2 regions of the Variovorax sp. P5_A3 genome follow, and region 1 is predicted to be linked to the other one. Evidence: riboswitches for the same ligand, from Rfam matches in the RefSeq annotation. Region 1 holds a riboswitch; the other holds the start of a gene.
The links. Region 1 has a riboswitch for glycine ahead of gcvT (glycine cleavage system aminomethyltransferase GcvT). Riboswitches for the same ligand answer to the same signal wherever they lie in the genome.

Region 2: another riboswitch for glycine. It lies ahead of AC1D3B_RS16090 (D-amino acid dehydrogenase); the one in region 1 lies ahead of gcvT (glycine cleavage system aminomethyltransferase GcvT).

Annotation. Positions count from the first base shown of each region.
Region 1 covers NZ_JBFUKW010000019.1:74,319-84,616, reverse strand. The annotation lists gene AC1D3B_RS25005 (ROK family protein) at 1-804, opposite strand, end outside; gene AC1D3B_RS25000 (alpha/beta fold hydrolase) at 824-1,627, opposite strand; gene AC1D3B_RS24995 (ABC transporter permease/substrate-binding protein) at 1,721-3,247, shown strand; glycine riboswitch at 3,287-3,390, shown strand; glycine riboswitch at 3,404-3,516, shown strand; gene gcvT (glycine cleavage system aminomethyltransferase GcvT) at 3,562-4,725, shown strand; gene gcvH (glycine cleavage system protein GcvH) at 4,765-5,139, shown strand; gene gcvP (aminomethyl-transferring glycine dehydrogenase) at 5,180-8,089, shown strand; gene AC1D3B_RS24975 (YciI family protein) at 8,235-8,657, shown strand; gene AC1D3B_RS24970 (YciI family protein) at 8,690-9,124, shown strand; gene AC1D3B_RS24965 (RNA polymerase sigma factor) at 9,121-10,298, shown strand, end outside.
Region 2 covers NZ_JBFUKW010000009.1:64,399-70,921, forward strand. The annotation lists gene AC1D3B_RS16085 (FAD-dependent oxidoreductase) at 43-1,296, shown strand; glycine riboswitch at 1,323-1,418, shown strand; glycine riboswitch at 1,428-1,539, shown strand; gene AC1D3B_RS16090 (D-amino acid dehydrogenase) at 1,625-2,926, shown strand; gene AC1D3B_RS16095 (FIST signal transduction protein) at 2,938-4,206, opposite strand; gene AC1D3B_RS16100 (PhaM family polyhydroxyalkanoate granule multifunctional regulatory protein) at 4,245-5,024, opposite strand; gene AC1D3B_RS16105 (copper chaperone PCu(A)C domain-containing protein) at 5,092-5,991, opposite strand; gene AC1D3B_RS16110 (DUF2946 family protein) at 6,153-6,509, opposite strand.

The DNA.
Region 1 (10,298 bases):
CAGCCCCGGGCAGCCGATGCCGATGAAGGGCGCGAGCCTGATGCCCTTCTTCCTGCAATAGCGGATCTGCGATTCGAGCATTTCCGCCAGACGGTCGATCAGCACCTTGCGATTGGGTCCGTCATCCGCGTGGCGCCACTTTTCGCGCCGGAGCACCTTGGCCCGCGACAGATCCCTGGCGCGGTTCCTCCGCGTCTTGACTATGCCGCAGCGCACATTGGTGCCGCCGATGTCCAGCGCGAGGATCGCGTCGTACTTCTTGAGCATGGCCCGCGGCGTGAGGTGCACCCAGCCCAGCAGGCCGCCGTCGTCCGTCTCGTGGCCGATGCGCCCGAGTTGCACCGACACCTTCATTTCCTGAAGGATCGCCGCCGCCTGCAGGATCGCGCGCTCGCCGACGTCGCTCTCCGGAAAGCCGCCGCCGATCACGATCCGCTCGACGCCTTGCCACGAAGGCTGGCGCATGAAGCGCTCGATCACCCAGGCCAGTTCCCTGGCGAACTCCTCGATCACGCCGTGGAGCACATCGGCCGCCTCCGAAGCCTTCGCCTGGCCGAGCGCCTCGTCGAGCGTGCGCTTGCTCAGGTCCTTGGAATGGCGTCCGCCAAGCGGGTCCTTGCCCTTGCGACGGCGCCGTTGGCGCCATCGTTCCAGCAATTCGCGGAACGCGGTCTGGCTGGCCTGGTCCCCGATGAAGCCATCCTTGTCCCGCAACTGAAGGCTGTAGCCCTCGACGATGACGGAGGCCAGTTCGCGAGCGCCGTGGACGTCGGGAAGCGGAAGCAAGTCTCGTTCGGAAGGCATCAGATCTTTCATGAAGCCGTCAATCGGCGGTGGTCTCCAGGATCAGGCGAGCCGTTTCCTCCGGCGCGTCCCAATGGGGAAAATGGCCGCACCGCTCGAACCAGTGCAGGCGGGCATCCGGAAACAGCTTCTGCGCGCGCGCCGCCTGCCGGGGAAAGCACACCCGGTCGAGCCGGCCCCAGCCGATCACCATCGGCTTGGACAGGCTCCCGATCGCCAGTCCTTCCTGTGGCAAGCCGCTCACCATATCGCGCAGCATCACGCTGAAGGACGCCGACGAAGCGTAGCTCCGCATCTCTTCCAGCACCAGTGCCGGTGACAACCTGGCGGCTTGTGCCGACAGCTGCGTCAGGAGCAGCGCACGCGACCAGTCATGGCATGCGATCGCCGGCATCGCAAACTGCAGAGCGCGAACCACCCGCATCGAGAAGCAGATCGAACTCTGGTACGCATAGCGCTCCCATCCAGCCCAGAAGCCACCCGGCCCCAGTGAGATGACCGAGCCCAGCACCCCGCCCCGTCGCGCCAGTTCGAGCACCAGGCGAGCGCCCAATGAACTGCCGACCGCATCGGTTCCCACCAGATCGTGCTCCCACAGGAACTGGGCGACCGCGCTGGCGAGCGTGCGCACCGACACCTCCCCTGCGAGCGGGGGACTCTTGCCGAAACCCGGCAGGTCGATCGCGACCACGGCACGCTCGGCGGCAAGCGGATTCAGCACGGTCTGCCATGAGCGCCAACTGCTGCCGAGGCCGTGAATGAGCAACAGAGGCTTCCCTTCACCGCGTCGGACATAGTTGATCTGCACGTGTTCAGTTTGCATTCACACAGTGCGCCGACACATCAGCCTGCCGCACGAGCCGCTGTAGGAGAACGAGCCCCTCGCCACCACCACCACCACCGATACACTGGACCGATGCTTTCACTGCGCCACCCCTGGCTCGTCACCTGCCGGGGCCTGCTCTGCCTGGGGCTGCTCTGCGCCGTCGCGTTCGCCCACGCGCAGGAACAGGGATTGCGCATCGGTTCCAAGCGCTTCACCGAGTCGTACATCCTGGCGGAGGTCCTGGCCCAGACCGCCGCGCCCGAAATGCCGACACCGCCCGTGGTCCGGCAAGGGCTCGGCAACACCGCGATCGTCTACGAGGCCCTGCGCTCCGGGAGCATCGATCTCTATGCCGAGTACACCGGCACGATCGCGCTGGAGATCCTGAAGGGCTCCCAGTCGATGTCGCGCGAAGCGATGAACGCGGCCCTCGCGCCGCTGGGGCTGGGTGTCGCGATTCCGCTGGGCTTCAACGACGGCTATGCGCTCGCCATGCGAGCGGCCGATGCGGACCGGCTCGGCATTCGCACGCTGAGCGACCTGGCAAGCCATCCTGACCTCAAGCTCGGCCTGTCGAATGAGTTCATCGGCCGCGCGGACGGGTGGCAGGGTCTCGCTGCGCGCTACGGATTCAAGCAGACGCCCACCGGCCTCGACCACGGACTCGCGTACGAAGCGATCGGCGCCAGGCAGATCGACGTGATCGACATCTACACCACCGACGCCAAGATCGATCACCTGGGCCTGCGCGTCCTGCAGGACGACCGCGGCTACTTCCCGCGCTATGACGCCGTGGTGCTGTATCGGCTCGACGTGCCCACGCGCTGGCCGACAGCATGGGCGGCGCTGCAGAAGCTCGAAGGCCGCATCGACGAACGCGCCATGATCGCGATGAATGCGCGTGCGGAACTGCAAGGCGTCGCCTTCGACGTGGTCGCCCGCGACTTCCTCGCACAAGGCCACGCCGCCCCTGCGGATGCGGCTTCGCGCGGCTTCGTCGCCAAGCTGTTCGGCCCCGACCTGGGCCGGCTCACGCGGCAGCACCTGATGCTCGTCCTGGTCTCGGTCGGGGTGGCGATCCTCATCGCGGTGCCAGTCGGGATCCTCGTGTTTCCGCACTTGCGGGCGCGCGCGCTGGTCCTGGGTCTCACGGGGCTCTTGCAGACCATCCCCTCGCTGGCGCTGCTCGCGGTGCTGATCTCGCTGATCGGGGCGATCGGCACGCTGCCTGCGCTGGTCGCGCTCACGCTCTATGCATTGCTGCCCATCATGCGCAACACGGTCACCGGCTTGACCGAGGTTCCCGCAGGACTGCGACAGGCAGCCACCGCGCTCGGCATGACGGGCGGGCAGAGCCTGCGCGCGGTGCTATTGCCGCTGGCGCTGCCCACCTTGCTGGCCGGCGTGCGAACGGCGACCACCATCGCCATCGGCACCGCAACCATCGCGGCCTTCGTCGGAGCGGGCGGCTTCGGCGAACGCATCGTGACCGGGCTCGCACTCAACGACCGCGAACTGCTGATGGCCGGCGCGGTCCCCGCCGCCGTGCTGGCGCTGCTGAGCGAGGCCCTGTTCGAGACCATCGAATACCTGATGCGCCGGCGCACGCAAACCTGAATCCGTCCAACCGGAGGATCTCTCGCCCAATCCCTTACACTCGGCCGGTCAGGAGAGAGCCCCGCGACAGCGGTGCCGCCGAAGGCGCAGGTCCCCTCATCACAAGGGCCCGAACGCTCAGGCAAAAGGACTGACGAGGCGCTCTTTCACACGGGGCGTTTCCTTGCTGGAGAGAGGCGGCCCGTCACTACGTCGGAGGGCCGTCCACCGAAGGAGCAAACCCCGATCGTGGGGCGAATCTCTCAGGTAAAGCGGACAGCAGGGGTGGCCCATGGCTCCGGTCATGGATCTGGACTGCCCCTTTGGAGAGTGCCTTGGCCTCCGCATCGACCAACGATCTTCTGAAGACACCGCTTCACACCCTGCACGTGGAGCTTGGCGCCCGCATGGTTCCCTTCGCGGGCTACTCGATGCCGGTGCAATACCCCGCCGGCCTGATGGCCGAGCACAAGCACACGCGCGAGGCCGCCGGCCTGTTCGACATATCCCACATGGGCCAGCTGCGCCTGGTCGGTCCCGACGCCGCGGCGGCCTTCGAGACCCTCATGCCGGTCGACGTGATCGGACTGGCGCCGGGCAAGCAGCGCTACGGCCTGCTGCTCAATGACGAGGGCGGCATCCTCGACGACCTGATGTTCTTCAACGAAGGCCACGACTCGCTGTTCGTGATCGTGAACGGCGCGTGCAAGGCGGCTGACATTGCGCACATCACGGCGAAGATCGGCCAGCGTTGCCAGGTCCTGCCGATGCCCGACCATGCCCTGCTGGCGCTGCAGGGGCCGCAGGCTGCGGCGACGCTGGCGCGTCTGTCGCCCGGCGTCGAGCGTTTCGTCTTCATGACCGGCGGCGCGGTCCAGATCGGCGGCCTGCCGGCCTTCGTCACACGCAGCGGCTACACGGGCGAAGACGGCTTCGAGATCTCGGTCGCGGCCAAGGATGCCGAAGCCCTGGCCCGCCTGCTGCTCGCACAACCTGAGGTCAAGCCCATCGGCTTGGGCGCGCGCAATTCGCTGCGGCTCGAAGCTGGACTCTGTCTCTACGGCAACGACATCGACGAGACCACGACGCCGGTCGAGGCTTCGCTCGGCTGGGCGATGCAGAAAGTGCGGCGCACCGGAGGCGCGCGCGAAGGCGGTTTTCCGGGTGCGGACAAGATCCTCGCCCAACTCACGGCCGCCAGCGGCACGGCAGGCCATCTCGACCACGAGACGCTGAAACGCAAGCGCGTCGGCCTGGTGGCGCTGGAGCGCGTTCCGGTGCGCGATGGCACGCTCCTTGAATCATTCGAAGGCCTTGCCATCGGCCAAGTGACCAGCGGCTTGCTCGGTCCGACGGTCGATCGGCCGGTGGCGATGGGGTACGTCGCGCTGGCCTATGCGGAGCCCGGCACGCGCATCCAGGGGATCGTTCGTGGCAAGCCTGTGCTCATGGAAGTGAGCACCATGCCTTTCGTCCCCGCCCGGTACTTCCGCGGCTGATTCCCCACTGACATTCTTTTTCCCCAAGGAGCTTCTTTCATGACGATCAAGTACACCAAGGACCACGAGTGGGTCAAAGAGGACGACGCAACCCTCGTGACCGTGGGCATCACGGTACATGCGCAGGACGCGCTGGGCGACGTGGTGTTCGTCGACCTGCCGGAAGTCGGCAAGACCTTCAACCAGGGCGAAGTCGCGGGCGTGGTCGAGTCGGTCAAGGCCGCAGCCGACGTGTACATGCCCGTCTCGGGCGAGATCACCGAAGTCAACGAGGCGCTACGCGCCGATCCGTCGCTCGCCAACAGCGCGCCGATGGACGCCGGCTGGTTCTTCAAGGTCCGGATCAGCGATGCGACCCAACTCGAAGCATTGCTGGACGAAACGGCCTACACGAAGTTCTCGGAAGAGAACTGATCCCTCACCGCCCCTCCTGCCTGACCCACCCATCACCTCCATGTCGACGCCCGTCCTGCCAACCCTCCCCTCGCTCGGCGAACTCGAGAACGCCGAGGAATTCATCGCTCGCCACATCGGCATCGAAGCCGGAGACGAGACGCGCATGCTGGCCGCCATCGGCTCGACGACGCGCGCCGAGCTGATCGACGGCATCGTGCCGCCGGCCATCCGCCGCAGCCGTCCGATGCGCCTGCCGGCGCCGGTGACGGAAGCCGACGCGCTGGCCGAACTCAAGGCCATCGCGGCGAAGAACAAGGTGGCGCGCAGCTTCATCGGCCAGGGCTACCACGGGACGCACACGCCCGGCGTGATCCTGCGCAACGTGCTGGAGAACCCCGCCTGGTACACGGCCTACACGCCCTACCAGGCCGAGATCTCGCAGGGCCGCATGGAGGCGCTGGTCAATTTCCAGACGATGGTCTGCGACCTGACCGGCATGGCCATCGCCAATGCGTCGATGCTCGACGAAGCCACGGCCGCCGCCGAGGCGATGACGCTGGCCAAGCGCAGCGTCAAGAGCAAGAGCAACGTCTTCCTGGTGTCGGGCGACTGCCATCCGCAGACCATCGAGGTCATCAAGACACGTGCCGCGCCGCTGGGCATCGAGGTCAAGGTCAGCACCGTGTCCGAGACCCTGCCGCACCTCATGGCGAGCAGCGAATTCTTCGGCGTGCTGGCGCAATACCCCGCCACCACCGGGCATGTGCACGACCTGCGTCCGCTCGCGGGCCACGCGCACCAGTTCGGCGCCGCCTTCTGCGTGGCGGCCGACCTGCTCGCGCTGACGCTCCTGGCGCCTCCCGGCGAATGGGACGCGGACATCGTCTGCGGCACCACCCAGCGCTTCGGCATGCCCATGTGCAACGGCGGCCCGCACGCGGCCTACCTGGCCTGCCGCGACGAGTACAAGCGCTCGCTGCCCGGCCGGATCGTCGGGGTGAGCGTCGACACGCACGGCGCGCCCGCCTACCGCCTCGCGCTACAGACGCGCGAGCAGCACATCCGCCGCGAGAAGGCCACCTCCAATATCTGCACCGCGCAGGTGCTTCCGGCCGTCGTCGCCAGCATGTACGCGGTCTATCACGGCCCGGAAGGGCTGCGGCGCATCGCGCAGCGCGTCGCGGCGCTCACCGCGGTGCTTGCGCAGGGGCTGGAGCAGATGGGCCGCGAGCTGGTCAATGCGACCGCCTTCGACACCGTCACCGTGAAAACCGGCGAGGACACCGCCAGGATCATCGAACGCGCCGAGGCGGCCAGCTTCAACCTGCGCCACCGCGTACAGAACCACCTGGGCATCTCGCTCGACGAGACCACGACGCGCGCCGACATCGAGACGCTGTGGGCCCTGTTCGTGCCCACGGGCAGGCCGATGCCGCGCTTCGATGACCTCGCGGGTCGCATCACGCCGCGCATTCCCGAGGACCTGCGCCGCACCAGCGACTTCCTCACGCACCCGGTGTTCAACACCCACAAGAGCGAGACCGCGATGCTGCGCTACATCCGCAGCCTCAGCGACAAGGACCTCGCGCTCGACCGCAGCATGATTCCGCTCGGCAGCTGCACGATGAAGCTCAACGCGACGAGCGAGATGATCCCGATCACCTGGCCCGAGTTCGCGAACATCCACCCTTTCGCGCCGGCCGAGCAATTGCAAGGCTACGCCCAGCTCGACAAGCAACTGCGCGCCTGGCTCTGCGAGGCGACCGGCTATGCCGGCATCAGCCTGCAGCCCAACGCTGGCTCGCAGGGCGAATATGCGGGCCTGCTGGCGATCAAGGCCTTCCACGAAGCGAAGGGCGAAGGCCACCGCAACGTGTGCCTGATTCCCTCGTCGGCGCACGGCACCAACCCGGCGAGTGCACAGATGGTCGGCATGCAGGTGGTGGTGACCGCCTGCGACGCCGATGGCAATGTCGACATCGACGACCTCAAGCGCGCCTGCGGCACCCACGGCGACAGGCTCGCGGCGGTGATGATCACCTACCCCAGCACCCACGGCGTGTTCGAGACCCGTGTCAAGGAACTCTGCGAGATCGTGCACGCACACGGCGGCCGCGTCTACGTGGACGGCGCCAACATGAACGCCCTGGTCGGCGTGGCCGCGCCCGGCGAATTCGGCGGCGACGTGAGCCACCTGAATCTGCACAAGACCTTCTGCATCCCGCACGGAGGCGGCGGGCCCGGTGTGGGGCCGGTCTGCGTGGTCGAGGATCTCGTGCCGTATCTTCCCGGCCATGCGACCGGTGGTATCGCCTCGCACGGCGTGGGCGCCGTGTCGGCGGCACCGCTGGGCAATGCCGCTGTGCTGCCGATCAGCTGGATGTATTGTCGGATGATGGGCGCGGTGGGCCTCAAGGCCGCGACCGAGATCGCCATCCTCAGCGCCAACTACATCAGTTCTCGCCTGAAGGACCACTACCCGACGCTGTACGCCAGCCCGAACGGCCACGTCGCGCACGAGTGCATCCTCGACCTGCGACCGCTCAAGGATGCCAGCGGCGTGACCGCGGAGGACGTCGCCAAGCGGCTGATCGACTACGGCTTCCATGCACCGACGCTGAGCTTTCCGGTGCCCGGCACGCTGATGGTCGAGCCAACCGAGAGCGAACCGCTGGCCGAACTCGACCGCTTCATCGACGCGATGATCGCCATCCGCGGCGAGATCCGCCGCGTCGAGGAAGGCGTCTGGCCCAAGGACGACAACCCGCTCAAGAACGCGCCGCACACCGCGGTCAGCCTGCTCGGCAGCGAATGGACGAGGCCCTATTCGCGCGAGCTCGGCGGTTTTCCGCTGGCCACGCTCAAGCAGGCCAAGTACTGGCCGCCGATCGGGCGCGTCGACAACGTCTACGGCGACCGCAACCTGTTCTGCAGTTGCGTGCCGGTGGGCGACTACGCGAAGGCCTGAACCCCGGGTCGACATTTTTTTACAACGACGGTCGAAAAGCTGTCGATTTCGCAGTCGCTGCTTCGACGTTGAAGTAGAGCCCCGGAAAAAGCCCCGGTCACACCGACCGGATGCCGGGCTCCCAATTCAATCCAGGAGCAACGACATGCGATTCATGGTGATAGTCAAGGCCAGCAAGGAATCCGAAGCCGGCGTCATGCCCACCGAGGCCATGCTGACGGCGATGGGCAAGTACAACGAAGAGCTGGTCAAGGCCGGCGTCATGCTGGCGGGCGAAGGCCTGCAGACCAGCTCGAAGGGCGCACGCGTGCGCTTTTCAGGCAAGCAGCGGACCGTGATCGACGGCCCCTTCAGCGAGACCAAGGAGCTGATCGCCGGCTTCTGGCTCTGGCAGGTCCGTTCGAAGGAAGAAGCCATCGAATGGCTCAAGCGCGCGCCCTTCGAGGACGGCGAGGAAATCGAGTTGCGCCAGGTCTTCGAGATGGAGGACTTCGGCGCCGAACTCACGCCGGAACTGCGCGAGCAGGAAAAGCGCCTTGCGGCCGAAATTGCCGCCAAGAAGTCCTGACCGCACGCCCCAAACCACAAGGAGATCCGACGATGAAATTCATGATCATCCGCAAGGCCGACAAGGACACCGAGGCCGGCATGATGCCCACCGAGCAGCTCGTCACCGACATGATGAAATACAACGAGGAGATGATCAAAGCGGGCGTGATGTTCGGCGGCATGGGCCTGCAGCCCACCGTGAAAGGTGCGCGCATCAAGTTCAACGGCGGCAAGCCCACGATCACCGACGGCCCCTTCGCCGAGGCCAAGGAACTGATCGCGGGCTTCACGCTGATCCAGGTCAAGTCGCGCGAGGAAGCACTTGAATGGGTCAAGCGCTGGCCACCCATCGACGGCAACGGCAATGTGGAGCTGGAGCTGCGCCAGGTCTACGAGGCCGAAGATTTCGGCGCCGAGTTCACGCCCGAGATCCGCAAGCAGGAAGAACTGCTGCGCGAAAGCGCGGCCGCGCGCGAGAGTTCGTGACGGCCGCCGAAACGCATCGCACCATCAACGCCGTCTGGCGCATCGAGTCCGCCAGGATCATCGGCGCGCTGGCGCGGATGGTGCGCGACGTCGGCGTGGCGGAAGAACTGGCGCAGGATGCACTGGTCGCCGCACTCGAACAATGGCCGCGCGACGGCATTCCGGACAACCCCGGTGCCTGGCTCACCGCCACCGCGAAGCGGCGCGCGATCGACCTGCTTCGCAAGCGGACGCTGCATGCCAGCAAGGAAGAGGAGATCGGCCGGGAGCTCGACGCCCAGCACGCCATGGCCTCCGACGATTTCGCCGAAGCGGTGGACGCGGCGCTCGATGACGAGGTGGGCGACGACATCCTGCGCCTGGTGTTCACCGCCTGCCACCCCGTGCTCTCGCCCGAAGCCCGCGTCGCACTGACCTTGCGCCTGCTCGGCGGGCTGACCACCGATGAGATCGCGCGTTCCTTCCTCGTGCCCGAGCCGACCATCGCGCAGCGCATCGCGCGGGCCAAGCGGACGCTGGCCGCCGCGCGCGTGCCCTTCGAGGCGCCTCGCGCCAACGAACTCGCAGCGCGGCTCGCATCGGCGCTCGAAGTCATCTACCTGGTCTTCAACGAAGGCTACTCGGCCACCACCGGCGACGACTGGATGCGCCCCGCGTTGTGCGAGGAGGCGCTGCGGCTCGGCCGCATCCTGGCCGAACTCATGCCCGACGAGGCGGAGGTCCACGGGCTCGTCGCGCTGATGGAGATCCAGGCTTCGCGTGCCGCAGCGCGCGTCGACGCCAACGGCGACCCGATCCTCTTGCTCGAACAGAACCGGGGGCGTTGGAACCAGTTGTTGATCCGACGCGGCCTCGCTGCGCTGGAGCGTGCCGAAAAGCTCGGCGGTGCGCTGGGACCCTATGCGTTGCAGGCTGCGATAGCGGCATGCCATGGGCGCGCTCGCGTTGCCGCCGACACCGACTGGGCGCGCATCGCCGCCTTGTACGAAGCCCTCGCGCAACTCGCGCCCTCTCCGATCGTGGAACTGAACCGCGCGGTCGCGCTGTCCATGGCCTTAGGGCCTGCCGTGGGCCTCGAACTCGTCGACACGCTGCGTTCGGAGCCGCAACTGCAGGGCTACCACCTGCTGCCGAGCGTGCGCGGCGACCTGCTCGCCAAGCTGGGCCGCACCGG
Region 2 (6,523 bases), on a different contig from region 1:
CACCAACGCCCGCCGTTCATGCCATCCCAAAAGGATTCGGACATGCGCGTGGTTGTACTCGGCGCCGGCTTGCTCGGTGTCACCTCGGCCTATTACCTTCAGCAACTGGGCCATGAAGTGATCGTGGTCGACCGGCATGCGACGCCGGCGGCCAAGGCGCGGGGGCGTGCCGCGCCGACCGCCGACGCGTCCGGGCTGAAGCAGCCCGGATCCACGCCTGTCCACGCCGGACGCACACAAGGACAAGGCCGGTGGACCCGCCTGCGTGTGGGGTTGCGCCGCCGCATCGCCAGGCTGGTCGATCGCGCCATCGGTGCACCGCCCCAGCGCGACCCCGTCGAGCACCTTGTTCGCCTCGCCGCCTACAGTCGCAAGAGTGCGCGCATCCTGCGCGAAGAGGCCGGCCTGCCCCAGGGCGGGCGCATCGGAGGCCTGTTGAACCTGTTCACCGACGGCGCGGCCTTCAACAATCGCCTGGCTCGCGCCCCGCACTGGTCCGAACTCGGTTGCGAGGAACAACTCTTCTCGGCCGACGACGCGATCCGCATGGAGCCCGCGCTCCAGGCCATCCGCGAAAAGCTCGCAGGCGCCACCTACTCGGTCGAGGACCCGGCCCGCGATCCTGCGCAGTTCGCGGCAAGCCTGGTCTTCCTGTGCCGCGCCGCGGGGGTGCGTTTCCTGACCAAGCACACGGTGGTGTCGCTCAAGGAGCGTGACGGCCGCATCGACCGCGTCGAATTGCTCGATCCCCACGGCCGCTCCACCACGCTGCGCGCCCAGGCCTATGTGCTGGCGCTGGGCTCGTCGAGCGTCCAGCATGCGGAGTACCTGGGCGTCGACATGCCGCTGCGCTTCGTGCGCGAGTACATCGTCACGATACCGGTCAAGGATCCCGCCCGCGCGCCGCGCGTTGCGCTGCGTGATCGCCAGGGCAAGCTGCGCATCGACCGTGTCGAGACGCCGCAAGGCGACCATCTGCGCGTCACCGCCACGGTTCGTGCCGGCCTCGACGAAGAAAGCGAACCCGATTCGGACCGCTTCAATGCAATCCTGAAGCGCGTCGAGATACTGCTCCCCGGAGCGGGCGACCTGGCGCACGCATCCCTCGCCACGGAGATGCACGCCGTGAGCAAGACGCGCCTGCCGATGATCGGCAAGACGCGCCTCCCCAACCTCTTCCTGAACACGGCACCCGGTACGCCGAGCTGGATCAATGCCCTCGGAGCGGGCAAGTCCATCGCCCGCATCGTCAGCGGCCTGCGCCCCGAACTCCAGTTCGCCTTCAGGGGCTTGTAGCTTTCAAGGCCGTCGGCGCCTACAATCGCCGCACTGCAGGAGAGCGGGTCGCGCAAGCGGCCCCACCGAAGGCGCAAACTCCCATAAACGCTCAGGTCGGCTCGCAAGACGGGCCTGTACTGCACCAACTGTCATAGCCGTCTGGAGAGCCATCACCCCATGTGAGCGTGATGCACCGAAGGAGCAAACCCGTTGCGGGCGCAACGGGTGAATCTCTCAGGTACCGAGGACAGGGGGAGCGGCAACTTGGACGTCGGTCCGGTTGCTATATCTTTTCAGCTTCCGATACCGATCCGTCCAAGCGCTGCAACCTTCGAAGGTGCTTGAAATGCGCGTGATCGTTCTTGGCGCCGGCCTGCTCGGCGTGACCTCGGCCTACTACCTCCAGCAACTCGGCCACGAAGTGACCGTCATCGACCGGCAGGCCACGCCGGCCGCCGAAACCAGCTTCGCCAACGGCGGGCAGATTTCGGTGAGCCACGCCGAACCCTGGGCCAATCCGGGGGCACCCCTCAAGGTGCTGCAATGGCTCGGCAAGGAAGATGCCCCCCTGCTCTTCCGCATTCGCGCCGACATGCGGCAATGGCTGTGGGGCCTGCAGTTCCTGTGCGAATGCACGCCGGCCCGCACCCGCCACAACATCGAGCAGATCGTTCGGCTCGGCACCTACAGCCGCGACACGTTGCAGCAACTGCGCCGCGACACCGGCATCGGCTACGAGCAGCGCACGCAGGGCATCCTGCACTTCTACACCACACAAAAAGAGTTCGACGCTGCCCTCGAGCCCGCCGAACAGATGCGCGCCCTGGGCTGCGATCGCCAGGTGATTTCGGCCGACGAGGCCGTGAAGATCGAGCCTGCGCTGGCCCACATCCGCCCGCAGCTCGCAGGGGCTACCTACACAGCCGAGGACGAATCGGGCGACGCCAATCGCTTCGCACGCGAACTCGTGAAGCTGGCAACGGCGGCCGGCGTCAAGTTCCTCATGAGCCACACCGTGACGGCGCTGCGCGAGGCTGGCGGCAGCATCGACCACGTCGAAGCCACCGACAGCGAAGGCCGCTTCCAGCGCATCCGCGGCGATGCTTTCGTGCTCGCGATGGGCTCACTCAGCCCGCTCTATGCGGCGCCGCTCGGCATCCGACTGCCCATCTATCCGGCCAAGGGCTACTCGGTCACGTTGCCTGTAAAGGACGCGTCGAAGGCGCACCAGGTCTCGTTGACCGACGATGAGTACAAGCTGGTGTTCTCGCGCTACACCTCCGAGTCGGGCGACCGGTTGCGGATTGCCGGGACGGCCGAATTCAACGGCTATGACCGCGACCTGAACCGCGTGCGCTGCGAGGCGATCGTGAGGCGCGTCGAAGAACTGTTCCCGGGCGCGGGCGATGCCGAAAACGCCCAGTTCTGGACCGGCCTTCGCCCCGCGACGCCGAGCAACGTTCCACTCATCGGCGGGACGAAACTGCCGAACCTGTTCCTGAACACCGGCCACGGCACGCTCGGATGGACGCATGCCTGCGGCTCAGGCAAGTCGATCGCCCGCATCGTGAGCGGTCTGGCGCCGGAAGTCGACTTCGCGTTCACCGGCCTGCGCGCGAACACCTCACCCGCGTTGCAGCCCGCCTGAACGGCAGGCGCTCAGTCGTTGCTGGTGAACACCGTCAAGACGCCGGTGTAACCGTAGAGGTGGCTCCGCGCGATCTCGCCGGCCGCGAAGAAGCCGACCAGCGGGACGTCGCCCAGCGCGTGACGCACGATCTGCAATTCCGCCCCCGGCGCACCGAAGTGCGGGCCGCCGCGGCCGGAGCAGCTCACGTACACGGCCCCCGCGATGCGTCGGGCCGGATGCGGCGCCGCTTCGGCTTCGCCGGCGGCCACTGCGCGGGCGGTGGCAAGCGTCTGCTCCTCCGGCTCCAGTTCCTCGCGGATCTCGGCACACACGCGCATGAGGTCGGAACGCGCGGCCTGCGCGTTGCGCCGGCAGAAACTCATGCGCATGCCGGCTTCGGCGACGTCGGCGATCGCCACGCCGCGACGCGTCGGGTCGAGACCGATGATGTGACGCACGCGAACGTCGGCGCCGAGGTCGCGCGTACGCCGCACGCCGTCGCTGCCGGCTGTGGCCAGGCCCACGAGCGTGGCCCGGACCGCGTCGACCGCCTGCTCCGGCGCGTCGAGCGATACCTGCAAGTCGTCCAGCAGCACATCGAGTGCGGGCTCGCCATCGAGTTCGAGCAGCAGGTTGCCGTCGGCCTTCGTGATCTCGCGCTCCCGGGACACCGGCTGGCAGCCTTGCGTGACACGCGACACCAGGCGCACGCCTTCGCCGAAAACCACGCCCGACAAGCCCCCGGAAAACACGCCACCCACGGCCCCATGACCCCGGATGTTGCCGTTGCCGCCGATCGCGAACTGCAGCGAACCGGCGCGCCCTGACGACAGGCCGCCAAACAGGTAGCCGGTGTCGGTGCGATCGGCCATTTCGGCGATCAGTTCGCCGAGTTCAGGCGTCCGCGGATCGGCGTGCACGAGCGCGGTGTGCGCCGCGAAGCCGCTCATTTCCGAACTGGCGAGCGGCGCCACGCCGGAGAACACGCGGTACTGGTCGCTCGGCAGTTCGCACAGCATGACGGTCAGGGCCGGCTCGTCGAAATACTCGGCGTTGTTGGCGGCCACGCCAACGCCCACGGTGCCGGACCAGTCCGTGATCTCCGGCAGTTCAGCACCAAGGTGGTCGAGGATTTCCTGCGCGTCGGCCGCGTAGTGGTCGGTGATGTAGAGCAGGCCCAACGTGGGCGCGTGGGCATAGTCGGACAGCGCCATCTGCGCCCGCAGTTGGGCGAGCACGAGCCCGGCCGCCATGCGCCACTGCGGATGGGTGGCGTGACCGGAGGGAAAGAGCTTCATGCGCGCGGCTTTCTGTCTGGGTTCGACCCGTGAGGAAATCAGCGCCCGCGCGCGCGCTTGCGCGCCGGAGCCGACGACTTGCCGGCCGCGGTGCCGCTGCGGCCGGCGGCAGGCTTCTTCCTGGCGGCAGCGGCGGCCGGCTTGCGGGTCGACTTGGCCGGTGTCGAGCCCATGGCCTTGCCCATTGCGTCCGCCATGGCCGGCACCTTCAACTGCGAGGCGTCCTGCATGGCGGAAGCGGCGATCTGCTGGAACTGCTGCGTGAGCGCGCCCCACCATTGAAGCGGGTCGACGACGCCAGCGCCATCTACCGCCGCACCACCGGGCGCCTTCGCCCGCTTCGACGTTGCAGCGGGTTGTTCATCGGTCTCGACCTCGACTTCTTCGTCCTCTTCTTCCTCTTCTTCCTCGACCTCCGGCTCGGGTTCCGGCGGCGCGGCGCGGAATGAAGGCGCGGGCGCAGATACCGGAGCGGGCGTCGGGGCAGAGGCCTGCCGCGTGAAGACGCTGGCGAGGTCTTCCATGCGGACGTTCATGCCGCGAAGCGTCGAAAGCGTCATCTTCTGGACTTCCAGCGCCTGGATGGTCGCCTTGAGCGCGTGGCCGTTCTGCTCGAGCCAGTACTGCACGGTCTTGAGTTCCTGGATGCGCTTGTCGACTTCCTCGACGCTCAGCGTCGGCGCCACCCAGCTCGACAGGCTCGGCATGCCGGGCACCGCGCTCGCACCGGCCGAAGCACTGCCGGCCGCCAGGTTCCGGAGAAAGTCGAAGCCCGGAACGAACTGGCTGAAGGCGAAGGGCTTGCTCGTGTCGCTCATGGGTGGTCTCCGGAGGTGTGTTTCTTGTCCGGGCAGCTTACTCCAAGCAGCTGGGCTTTTGGGCACGTCAATGCTTGTGTTCGCCGCCGGCGGGCGCGGCAGCACCCGCAAGCACAGGAACGTCCAGTTCCTTCGAGCTCTTCTGGCCCTTGGCATCCTCGAAAAGCAAGGTGAGCGGCACGGTGCTGTCCTTGGCCAGCGCCTTCTTCAGGTCCATCAGCATCAGGTGGTAGCCGCCCGGCTTGAGTTCGACGGTCTGCCGTGCCGGCAGGTCGAGCGCACCCGCCGCGCGCATGCGCATGGTGTCGCCCTCCATCTTCATCTCGTGCACTTCGGCCACGCCGGCCGCCGGTGTCGACGCGCCGACCAGCCGCGAGCCCGACGGCGCGGTGAGCTTCATGAAGGCGCCCGTGCCGCTCTGGCCGGGCACAGACGCGCGGATCCAGGCGTCGCGCACGTCGACCGCCGCCACGCCGGGGGCCAGGACGTCGAGGCGGGCCGCCGGGCTTTCGAGCCCCTCGGTCGAGACGCCGCTGGCCGGGATCTGCGCCCAGTCGGCGCTCCCGGTGTCGCAGGTCTGGAGCACCTTGAACCACAGCGTACCGGGCGTTGCCGGCAGCTTTCCGCGCACGACGAACTCCGCGCGCTCGCTGCCGGGCAGAGCCGTCTGCGCGGATTCGGCCGACCAGCGCACTTCGCCGGCGCTGTCGCCCGCCGCCTTCTGGACGTCGAGCTTCCAGCCCTTGCGCGCCTGCGCATCGGTGAAGGCGAAGCCCTTGGGGAGGCGCACGGTGAGGCCGGTGGTGCTCTTGGCATCCTTGCAGGCATGGCCCACGCGGAATGCGGCGTCGTAGTCGCTGCCCGCGGTGCCCCCGCCAGGCGGCAGGGTCACATGGGCCAGTGCGGCGCCGGTGCCCGACAGCAGCGCGCAGGCGGCCAGGTGCTTGAGAGTGAAGGTGGCGTTCATGAGGGTCCTTTGTCGAAAGTGGAGTCTGGGGTCGAAGCGGACTTCGGCGATGTGGGTGCGCTGCGGATTGCGCGCCTCGGGCCCTGGAGGCGCCGACGCATTGCCGGAGGAATCGACGCCGGCGCACCCGACGGGCGCCCAGCGAGATCAGCGGATGCGGGTCAGAGTTGGCGCGGAGGCCCGCGCGCCGGGAACGGCGCGGCGGGGGCCGCGGCGAGGCGCGCGGCGGGAACGGATCTGACGGAGAACGCCAGCGGCTGGACCGCTGGCAAGGCCAGGACGGGCATCGGCGGCGGCGCCCCGGTCAGCACGCACAACGGGCAATCCAGGTGGGACGCACCCATTTCCTGCACACCGTCGTCCGTCTGGACGATGACCTTGATGGCCCCGGCGGCGGAACAGACCAGTTCCACGGCCCGCGGATGCACCACCGGCGAAGCCACCGCCACGCCGAGCGACAGCACGAACCACATCAGCACGAAGCTGACGAGTCGGTGGGCGCGGCGAAGGGCGGACATCGGGGCGGATTATC